Regions from separate parts of the Streptomyces sp. DT224 genome, predicted to be linked through region 1. Evidence: riboswitches for the same ligand, from Rfam matches in the RefSeq annotation. Region 1 holds a riboswitch; the other holds the start of a gene.
The links. Region 1 has a riboswitch for S-adenosylmethionine ahead of ACLQ2N_RS19940 (aminotransferase class V-fold PLP-dependent enzyme). Riboswitches for the same ligand answer to the same signal wherever they lie in the genome.
Positions count from the first base shown of each region.

Region 2: linked by a shared signal. The riboswitch ahead of thrC (threonine synthase) and the one ahead of ACLQ2N_RS19940 (aminotransferase class V-fold PLP-dependent enzyme) in region 1 are both predicted to bind S-adenosylmethionine.

Region 1 is NZ_JBNCLI010000007.1:368,799-374,254, forward strand. Features, by position in the region: gene ACLQ2N_RS19920 (NYN domain-containing protein) at 1-790, opposite strand, end outside; gene ACLQ2N_RS19925 (hypothetical protein) at 829-1,071, opposite strand; gene ACLQ2N_RS19930 (rhomboid family intramembrane serine protease) at 1,231-1,977, shown strand; gene ACLQ2N_RS19935 (Lrp/AsnC family transcriptional regulator) at 1,974-2,255, shown strand; gene ACLQ2N_RS19940 (aminotransferase class V-fold PLP-dependent enzyme) at 2,278-3,654, opposite strand; SAM riboswitch class IV at 3,830-3,947, opposite strand; gene trpD (anthranilate phosphoribosyltransferase) at 4,030-5,094, opposite strand; gene ACLQ2N_RS19950 (cytochrome b) at 5,216-5,456, opposite strand, start outside.
Region 2 is NZ_JBNCLI010000009.1:42,080-47,535, forward strand. Features, by position in the region: gene otsB (trehalose-phosphatase) at 1-621, shown strand, start outside; gene ACLQ2N_RS22715 (alpha,alpha-trehalose-phosphate synthase (UDP-forming)) at 618-2,009, opposite strand; gene ACLQ2N_RS22720 (glucosyl-3-phosphoglycerate synthase) at 2,074-3,012, opposite strand; SAM riboswitch class I at 3,166-3,292, shown strand; gene thrC (threonine synthase) at 3,310-4,602, shown strand; gene ACLQ2N_RS22730 (MoaD/ThiS family protein) at 4,631-4,909, shown strand; gene ACLQ2N_RS22735 (cold-shock protein) at 5,265-5,456, shown strand, end outside.

The DNA.
Region 1 (5,456 bases):
GCCGCATGTCCTCGACCGAGCGCCCTTCCCGGGCCGCCCGGCGGCTCGCCTCGACGGACGCCTCCGCCTCCCCGAGCCTCGCCTTCAGCCGCCGGGTCTCGCTCTCGGCGGCGGACACCTGGGCGGCCGCCTCGGCGCGTACGGTCTCGGTCTCGGCCTTGGACCTGCGCAGCGCCGCCTCACCGCGCTTGACCTCGCTGAGCGCGCTGCGCAGTTTGCGCTGGAGGGAGTCCGCCTCCTTGCGGGCGGCGTCCAGTTCGGCGCGGAGCCGTTCCGTCTCGCTCTTCGTATGGGCCCTGGCCTCGGCCAGCTCCTCGCGCAGCCGCGCCACTTCGCGCCGGCTCTCCTCGCCGGCCCGCTCGGCGTCGGCGCGCTGGACCTCCTCGCCGGCCGCCGCGACCAGCTTCACCCAGCCGTCGGGGCGCAGGAGGTATGCCGCCGCCGCCACGTCCACCGGGTCGGCCGCGGCGGGCGGCGCGCCGGACTCCACGGCACCCGCCAGCTCCGGCTGGGCCTCCCGGAGCCGGTCGCCGATGCGGTGGCGGAACCGGTCGTCGTTCGCCACGGCTGCCGCCATGGCGTTCCCGGCGAACTTGGCACGGCGCGACGCCGTGAAGCGGGCGTACTGCCTCAGCTGGGCGGGCAGTTCGGCGACCGTGAGCCCGCCGAACGCGTCGGACACCAGCGCGACGACCCGGCGCCGTACCCCTTCGGGCAGCGGGCGGTCGAGCGCCTCCACGGCGTCGTCGGCCCCGTCGGCCGACGCGGCGCCGCCCTCGGGCTGCTCCACCATCCGTCACCCCATTGTGTTGTCTCCGCCCGGCCCCCTCAGGAGTCGGCACCCGGCCTGTCGACGAGCTCGATCTGGTCCACCGCGTTGCACCAACGACACCGGACCGACTCGATGGTCTCACTGACCACCTCGCGTTCCTCGACGCTCGACACACCGGCCAGGTCGAGGTGCACGTACTCCACGACCTTCGAGGACCGCGTCACGTCGAAGCGCGTGAGGTTCCCGCAGAGCGTGCAGCGCCAGCGGGTCGTGTCGGTCGGCTGGGGAACGGTCGTCATCGTGCGTCCTCTTTCGTCGAGCCGTGAGCTGCCGGACAAGGGTCTCGCGGTGCGCCGTCGAACTGCGGATGTCCACCTGTCACCCTACGGCCTCGGCGCTTCCCGCCGGCACGGCGAGGCGGTCTGTCCCGTTCGCTCCGTTTGCGTCATGCTCTGTTCATGATCGATCGGCGGGCCGCCGCGGGCAGGCTCCTGCGCGCGGCCACTTCGGGCGGGCCACCGGTGACGTACGCCCTCATCGCCCTGTGCTGCGCGGTCTTCGTGATCAGCCCGCTCTCCGGCTTCGTCCCGGTGCGCGGCGGTGCCGACGCGCTGCTCGCCGCGCAGGCGGGCTACTTCGAACGGTGGGGGGTGATCCCGAGCGAGCTGTGGGACGGCTCGGCGCACGCCCTGCTCACCCCGTTCACCGCGCTCTTCGTGCACGGCAGCTGGCTGCACCTGCTGGGCAACATGCTGTTCCTGTACGTGTTCGGCGCGATGGCCGAGGAACGCATGGGCCACACCGAGTTCGCCCTGTTCTACCTCGGCTGCGGCTACCTCGCGCTGCTCGGGTACGCCGCCGCGCACGCCACGTCCGACCAGACGCTCGTCGGGGCGTCCGGGGCGATCTCGGCGGTGCTCGGAGCGTTCCTCTACCTCTTCCCGCGGGCCCGGGTGACCAGCGTCTTCCCGTTCCTTCTGTTCCTGCCGCTGCGCTTCCCCGCGTGGGTGGTGCTGATCTTCTGGTTCGTGCTCCAGTGGCTGGCCGCCGAGGGTGCGGGAAGCGGCCCGGGTGTGGCGTACCTGGCCCACGTCGTCGGCTTCGCCACCGGGTTCCTCTACGCCTGGGGTCGCTACAGGCGCGACACCGGAGGCCCTAGAGTGAAGTCTCCAGCCACGGCCACCGAGGGAGAAACACAGCCGTGATCACCGCGATCGTGCTCATCAAAACCAGCGTGGACCGGATTCCCGAGATCGCCGAGGCCATCGCCGCGCTGGACAGCGTCAGCGAGGTCTTCTCGGTCACCGGCACCTACGACCTGATCGCCATGGTCCGGGTGGCCAAGCACGACGACCTGGCCGAGGTCATCCCCGGCCGGATCAGCAAGATCCAGGGCGTCGAGGCGACCGACACCCACGTCGCCTTCCGCACGTACTCGCAGCACGACCTGGAGGCCGCGTTCTCCATCGGCCTGGACGCCTAGGGCCGCCCGCGCCGCCCGGTCCTCAGACCTGGGCGGCACCCCGGTCCGGCACGCAACGGCCGTCCTCGGTGCGGTACTTCCAGCGGGCCCCGTCGCTCACCAGCTCCCGGACCGCGCGCAGGAAGCGCTCGACGTGCTCGTCCGGGGTCCCGGCGCCGAAGCTGACGCGGATCGCGTTCAGGGACCGCTCGCCGGGCCGGGCCTCGGGGGCGCCGCACTCCCCCGCCTCGCCCGGGTCGCTGCCGAGCAGGGTGCGCACGAGCGGGTGGGCGCAGAAGAGGCCGTCGCGCACCCCGATGCCGTACTCGGCCGACAGGGCGGCGGCGAAGTGCGAGCTGTTCCAGCCCTCCACCACGAACGAGATCACGCCGACCCTCGGCGCGTCGTCGCCGAACAGCGAGAGCACCTTCACCTCGGGGACCTCGGCCAGCCCCGCCAGGACCTCGCGGACGAGGTGCTGCTCGCGGGCGACCAGCCGGTCGAATCCGGCCTCGGTGAGCGCCTTGCAGGCGGAGGCGATGGAGTAGACGCCGATGACGTTGGGCGAACCGGCCTCGTGGCGGGCGGCCGTGGTGTGCCACTCGACGTCCACGCCGCCGTCCGCGCGCCGGGCCACCGTGCGCGAGGCGCCGCCGCCGGCGAGGTACGGTTCCGCGTCGCGCAGCCAGTCGGCCCGGCCGGCCAGGACGCCCGAGCCGAACGGCGCGTACAGCTTGTGCCCGGAGAAGGCGACCCAGTCCACGTCGAGTTCGGCGATGTCCACGGGGTGGTGCGGGGCGAGCTGGGCGGCGTCCAGGACGATCCGCGCGCCGTGGGCGTGCGCGGCGGCGGCCAGCTCCCGTACGGGCCACAGCTCACCGGTCACGTTGGAGGCTCCGGTGACGCAGACCAGCGCGGGGCCGCAGGGCTCGCGGTCCGCGAGGGCCCGCTCCAGGGTCGCGACGGCCTGGGCGGGGGTGCGCGGGGCGTTCAGGTAGGTGACGTGGGCATCGCGCCAGGGCAGCAGCGAGGCGTGGTGCTCGGTCTCGAAGACGAAGACCTGGCAGTCGGCGGGCAGCGCGGCGGCCAGCAGGTTCAGCGAGTCCGTGGTGGACCGGGTGAAGACCACCTGGTCCTCGGGACGGCAGCCCAGGAACTCCGCCACGGTGGCCCGGCTGGACTCGAAGAGGTCCGTGGACAGCTGCGAGAGGTACCCGGCGCCCCGGTGCACGCTGCCGTAGTACGGGGCGTACGCGGCCACGTCGTCCCAGACCCGCTTCAGCGCCGGGGCGCTCGCGGCGTAGTCCAGCGCGGCGTAGCCGACCTCGCCCCCGGTGACCAGCGGGACGAGGACATCCTCGCCCAGAACCGGCAGCGGGGCACAAAGCGACTGGTCGGCGACAGCGGTGAAGACAGACATGGCGAACTCCCGTAACAGGCAGGCGAACTCCGCGTGCCCGCGGATACGCGGCAGCACGGAGTGGAGGAGAAGAGGGGGTGCGGAAAAGGGCCTCGGGCCCTAACGCATTCGCTTGCTCACAAGAGGCTCCCTGAGGACCAAGGACCCCACGGGTGGACGTCACGCGACGTCGAGGGGTCCGCGCTTGCCGCAGACCTCGCTGCCTGCGGCCCGGTCTTCACCCGGGGCACCCCGCCACGGACGGAGGGTTGCCGGACAGCGGGCCGGGGCCGTAGTCGCTGTCACTCATGACCTGCGCAGCATCTTGCCATACGTACGGGAACGCGCAAGGCGCAGTCCGCGATCCGGACTGCGCCCTGCCTCACATCGACGCGCTCACGCGTTGCTGGCGACGACCCATCTCTCCAGCGCCCGCCCGGCCGCACCCGAGTCGATCGCCTCGGCGGCCCTCTCCATGCCCGCCCGGATCTGCTCGGTGAGCGGCCCCTCGCCCGGGTCCAGCGCGACCAGCGCCGCCGCCGAGTTGAGCAGCACGGCGTCCCGTACCGGACCGGTCTCCCCGGCCAGCAGCCGGCGCGCCACATCCGCGTTGTACGAGGCGTCGGCGCCGCGCAGCGCCTCCACCGGGACCAGCGCGACGCCCACGTCGCGCGGGTCGAAGGTCTCCTCGCGGACCACCCCGTCCCGGGCCACCCAGACCCGCGAGGTCGCCGTGGTGGTCAGCTCGTCCAGGCCGTCGTCGCCCCGGAACACCAGGGCGGAGTTGCCGCGCTCGGCCAGCACGCCCGCGACGATGGGGGCCATGCGCAGGTCGGCCACCCCGATCGCCTGGGAGCGCACCCGGGCCGGGTTGGTGAGCGGCCCGAGGATGTTGAACGTGGTGGGCGCGCCCAGCTCCGCACGGGCCTTGGCCGCGTGGCGCAGGGCGGGGTGGAACTTCACCGCGAAGCAGAAGGTGATGCCCGCCTCCTCGGCCACCTCCACGACGCGCCGCGGGGACAGCTCCAGGTTGACGCCGAGCTTTCCGAGCACGTCGGACGAGCCGCTGGCCGACGAGGCGGAGCGGCTGCCGTGCTTGACGACCTTGGCACCGGTCCCGGCGATGACGATCGCGGACATGGTGGAGATGTTGACCGTCTTGGCCATGTCGCCGCCGGTGCCGACGATGTCGACGGTCCGGCCGGGCACCTCGATGGTCGTGGCGTGCTCGTACATCGCCCGGACCAGGCCGGTGACCTCCGTGACCGTCTCGCCCTTGGCGCGCAGGGCGACCGCGAAACCGGCGATCTGCGCGTCGGTGGCCTCGCCGCTCATGACGCGGTCCATGGCCCACGCGGTGGCGTCGGCGCTCAGGTCCTCGCCGCGCAGCAGGGGGGTCAGCACGCTGGGCCAGGAGTAGGCCGCCACGCTGTCGCCGCCGTCCGGGGTCACAACGTTCATGGTCCGCTCCTGGGGTCCACAGCCGATAAGGGAGGGCTCCACCCTATCGAGCCCCGGGGACGGCAAAGAGCCCCGTCCAGCGGATGGACGGGGCTCTCGCCGTGGCGATCAGAACGGGTGATCAGTGGTGGCCGTGGCCGCTGGTGATCTCCTTGTACTCCTCGGCGGTGGGCTTGGCGATCTGGTTGTCCTCGCCGTACAGGCTCTTGCTGAGCCGCGCCCGGACCTTGGTGATCCTGGAGACCTTGCGCTCCACACCGTTCTCGTCGACCGTCGGGCCGATCTCGAGCGGCTTGTACTGCTCGTGCGCGGTGAGCTTGTACCGCGCCTCCGGCGACAGCGGCTCGTGGACCTCGACGAAC
Region 2 (5,456 bases), on a different contig from region 1:
GACGTCGCCGTGCGGTACGCCGGGGTCGCCGGGGTCGAAGGGCTCGACCACCTCGTCGTGCTCGGGCACTACGGGGCCGAGCGCTGGGACGCCGTGACCGGGACCGTGCACGCCCCCGCCCCGCACCCCGGCGTCGGCGCCGTGCGCGCGGAACTCCCCGGCGTGCTGGCGGAGTCCGGCCTCCAGGGGGAGACCTGGACCGAGGACAAGGGCCGCGCCCTCGCCGTGCACACCCGCCGCGCCGCCGACCCGCAGGCCGCGTTCGACGCGCTGCGCGGGCCCCTCGGCGAGCTGGCCGCGCTGCACGGGCTGATCGTCGAACCGGGGCGGCTGGTCCTGGAGCTGCGCCCGCCGGGCATGGACAAGGGCGTCGCGCTCACCGAGTACGTGCGCGAGATCGGCGCCACGTCCGTGCTGTACGCGGGCGACGACCTGGGCGACCTCGCCGCGTTCGCGGCCGTGGAGAAGCTGCGCACGGACGAGGCGGACCCCGTCCCCGGCCTGCTCGTCTGCAGCGGGAGCGCCGAGGTGCCGGAGCTCGCCGACCGCGCCGACCTCGCCCTGCCGGGGCCGGCCGCGGTCGTGGAGTACCTGCGGGAACTCGCCGGCCGGCTCGGCTAACCGCGGCGCAGCGCCTCCAGCTGGTCCAGGAACCACTGCTGCGGCGGCAGCGCGGTGGCCGCCTCGGCCAGGCGCTCCGTGCGGGCGGCCCGCACGTCGTCCGGGAGCGTCAGCGCCTCGTGCAGCGCGTCGGCCGTCGCGGAGACGTCGTACGGGTTGACCGTGAAGGCGTGCTCGCCCAGCTCCTCGTACGCGCCGGCCTCCCGCGACAGGACCAGTGCGCAGCCCTCGTCGGAGACGACCGGGACCTCCTTGGCGACCAGGTTCATGCCGTCGCGGATCGGGTTGACGAGGGCGACGTCGGCCAGCCGGTACGCGGCGAGCGAGCGGGCGAAGTCGTCCTTGACGTGCAGGACGACCGGGGTCCAGGCGGCCGTGCCGTACGTCTTGTTGATCGCGTCGGCGACCTGCTGGACCTCCGCGGTGTACTCCCGGTAGACCGCGAGGTCCTGGCGCGAGGGGTAGGCGAAGGCGACGTGCACGACGCGTTCGCGCCACTCGGGGCGTTCGTCCAGCAGGGTGCGGTAGGCGTGGAGGCCCCGGACGATGTTCTTGGACAGCTCCGTGCGGTCGACCCGGACGATGGTCTTCCGGTCGGGCCCGATCTGCTCGCGCAGGGCCGCCATCCGTTCGTCCACGTCCGCCTCGTGCGCGCGGCTCCGCAGGAATCCGGCGTCGGCGCCCAGGCCGTGGACGCCGACGCGGGTGTGGCCGGTGCCGCCCAGGATCTCCGTGCAGCAGCCGATGAAGGCGTCCGCCCAGCGGCGGGTCAGGAAGGCGGCGCGGTCGGCGCCGAGGATGCCGCGCAGCAGCTGTTCGGCGATGTCGTCGGGGAGCAGCCGGAAGTAGTCGACGGGGGCCCACGGGGTGTGCGAGAAGTGGCCGATCCGCAGGTCGGGGCGGAGCTCGCGGAGCATGCCGGGGACCAGCGAGAGGTGGTAGTCCTGCACGAGGACCGCCGCGCCCTCGCCCGCCTCCTCGGCCAGCGCCTCGGCGAAGGCGCGGTTGTACGTCTCGAAGGAGGCCCACTGCCTGCGGAACTCCGCGTCGAAGACGGGCTCGACGGGCGTCTGGTAGAGCATGTGGTGGACGAACCACAGCACGGAGTTGGCGATGCCGTTGTACGCGTCGGCGTGCACCCCGGCGTCGATGTCGAGCATCCGGACGCCCGGCTCGCCGACCCCTCGGCGCACCGCCTCGCGGTCGCCGTCGCCGAGGGCGGCGCAGACCCACATCTTGTCGTCGACGGCGCTGAGGCCGGAGACGAGTCCGCCTCCGCCCCGTTTCGCTTCGAGGGTGCCGTCGTCGCCCAGGGCGTACGAGACGGGGCCGCGGTTGGACGCGACGAGGACCTGGGCAGCGGGCTGGGGGGCGTGCTCGGAGACCATGGCCGGAATCTAGCCCGAACCCGATCCGCCCAAACGTACGAAGTCGGACGGGATGGGGTCGTGATCAGGCCGCGTGGCGTGTCACGTACTCCTCGATCTCGCACATGGGCGGCCTCTCCTGCGTGTCCACCGGGTAGGTGTGCGGAACGAACCCGTCCGGTCCCCGTTCGAACTGGGTCAGCGCGGGCCGCACCAGATGGCCCCGGGAGAGCCGCACCTGCGCGGTGCGGTAGATCGCGGCAGCCATCCGACCGAGCGCCTGGCCGTCCTGGTGGCGGTGGACGCGGACGCCGACGTCCACCTGCGCGAGGGCGTCGAGACCCACGGTGTGCAGCGCGTCCACGAGCAGGCCGAGCTCGACCCCGTAACCGACCGGGAACGGCAGCCGCTCCAGGAGCGAGCGGCGTACGGCGTACTCGCCGCCCAGCGGCTGGACGAAGCCGGCGAGGAGCGGCCAGTGCAGGTTCAGCAGGGGGCGGGCCACCAGCTCGGTGACGCGGCCGCCCTGGCCGGGCAGCTCGCCGAGCGGCCGGTCGTACATCGCCTTGACGAACTGCACCTCGGGGCGGGCGAGCAGCGGGCCGACGATGCCGGAGACGAAGTCGGCCGAGAAGTCCTTCAGGTCCGCGTCGATGAAGCACAGGATGTCGCCGCTGGTCACCAGGAGCGACCGCCACAGCACCTCGCCCTTGCCGGGGACGGCGGGGAGGCGGGGCAGGATCGCGTCGCGGTGGACGACGCGGGCGCCCGCGCGGCGGGCGACCTCGGCGGTGGCGTCCGTGGAGCCCGAGTCGATCACGACCAGCTCGTCCACCAGCGGAACGCGCTCCATCAGCTCGCGCCGGATCGTCGCGACGATGTCCCCGACGGTCGCGGCCTCGTTGAGGGCCGGTAGGACGACGCTGACGCCCGTACCGGTCGCGGCGGCCCGCACGCTCGCCGGCGGGTGGTCGGCGGCCGACCAGGAGCGCCTGGTCAGCCAGCGTTCGACCTCTTCGAGCACCGTCGATACTCCCTGTATGTGATCCATCTCGCGGTACGGACGGCTATCTCACCCGTCCGGTCCTTCGGTTACAGTCTTGAACAACGCGGACGGCCCTCGCATGCCGGGGTCGGTCCGCCGACAAACGCGCGGATCCATGATCCGTCGCCACAGCGCTCATCCAGAGGGACAGAGGGAACGGCCCGTTGAAGTCCCGGCAACCCTCCTGCCGACCGCGAGGTCAGGTGGGGAAGGTGCCAATTCCGTCTCACGGCGAAACGCGTCGTGAGGAAGATGAGGAGAAAGGGCCTCGCCATCATGGCTGTTGAGACTGTCGCAGCGAACACCGAATCTTCCGTGGACCTCGGTCCCGCCGCGGCCCTTTCCTGCCGCGAGTGCGGTGAACGGTTCGCACTGGGACCCATTTTCGCCTGCGCGTCCTGTTTCGGGCCGCTCGAAGTGGCGTACGACCTGCCGAGCGGCTCCCCCGACGAGCTGAAGAAGCGCATCGAGGCCGGCCCGAACAACATCTGGCGTTACGCGCCGCTGCTGCCGGTGCCCGCCGATGTGGCCGACAAGCCCAATCTCAACCCCGGCTTCACCAAGCTGGTCAAGGCCGACAACCTCGCCCGCGAGCTGGGTGTGACCGGCGGCCTGTACGTGAAGGACGACTCGGGCAACCCGACGCACTCCTTCAAGGACCGGGTCGTCGCCATCGCCGTCGAGGCCGCCCGCGCCTTCGGCTTCACCACGCTCTCCTGCTCCTCGACCGGCAACCTCGCCGGAGCGGTCGGCGCCGCCGCCTCCCGGGCGGGCCTGCGCTCCTGCGTGTTCATCCCGCACGACCTGGAGCAGGGCAAGGTCGTCATGGCCGCGGTGTACGGCGGTGAGCTGGTCGGCATCGAGGGCAACTACGACGACGTCAACCGCTTCTGCTCCGAGCTCATCGGCGACCCGCTGGGCGAGGGCTGGGGCTTCGTCAACGTCAACCTGCGTCCGTACTACGGCGAGGGCTCCAAGACGCTGGCGTACGAGATCTGCGAGCAGCTCGGCTGGCGGCTGCCCGACCAGATCGTCATCCCGATCGCGTCCGGCTCGCAGCTCACGAAGATCGACAAGGGCCTCCAGGAGCTGATCAGGCTCGGCCTGGTCGAGGACAAGCCGTACAAGATCTTCGGCGCCCAGGCCGAGGGCTGCTCCCCGGTCTCCACCGCCTTCAAGGCCGGTCACGACGTGGTCCGCCCGCAGAAGCCGAACACGATCGCCAAGTCCCTCGCGATCGGCAACCCGGCCGACGGCCCGTACGTCCTGGACATCGCCCGCCGCACCGGCGGCGCCGTCGAGGACGTGAACGACGAGCAGGTCGTGGACGCGATCAAGCTGCTGGCCCGCACCGAGGGCATCTTCGCTGAGACGGCGGGCGGGGTGACGGTCGGCGTGACGAAGAAGCTGATCGACGCCGGTCTGCTCGACCCGGCGCTCACCACCGTCGTCCTGAACACGGGTGACGGCCTCAAGACGCTGGACGCGGTGGCCGACACCTCACAGGCGACCGCCACCATCCGCCCGAGCCTGGACGCCTTCCGCGCCGCCGGACTCGCCACCAGCTGACCACCCGAGACTTCAGGAAGGCACCGCCATGAGCGTCAAGGTCCGCATTCCCACCATCCTCCGCACCTACACCGGCGGCAAGGCCGAGGTTCCGGCCGAGGGCGCGACCCTCTCCGAGGTCATCGCCTCCCTGGAGAAGGACCACCCGGGCATCGCCGCGCGCGTGCTGGACGACCAGGGCAAGCTGCGCCGCTTCGTCAACGTGTACGTCAACGACGACGACGTGCGCTTCGAGGGCGGCCTCGACGCGGCGACCCCGGACGGTGCCGGCGTCTCGATCATCCCCGCCGTGGCCGGCGGCTGCTGAGCCCACGGCCGCGCAGCGTCACCGTGATTGCCCCCTCCGCGACAGAAGCGGAGGGGGCAATTCTGCATGGTTGAGCGGGGTAGAGTGTGGGAAGTCCCCTTCGCTGCCCGTGCCCCCCGCATATGAGAATGCGCCGCGCCACGATCAGAAGCAGCCAATGTGCCGGACTCTCTTGTTCCATAAGTCACCTTTGCCGGGCCCGACTTGCCCCGCAAGCTCATGGATTCCCCGTATTCGGGCGATCGGTGCTGCGCAGAATTGTCGTCCGATTGACCTGTCGCACAGGGCAGTTGGGCAGATACATTCAGCCGCGGTCGACGCGCTTCGGCGCACACACGTTACAGGGGAGTTAGGCATGGCTCAGGGCACCGTCAAGTGGTTCAACGCGGAGAAGGGGTACGGCTTCATCGCGGTCGACGGTGGTGCGGATGTATTCGTCCACTACAGCGCGATCCAGATGGACGGGTACCGCACCCTCGAAGAAGGTCAGCGGGTCGAGTTCGAGATCTCGCAGGGCCAGAAGGGGCCGCAGGCGGACATGGTCAAG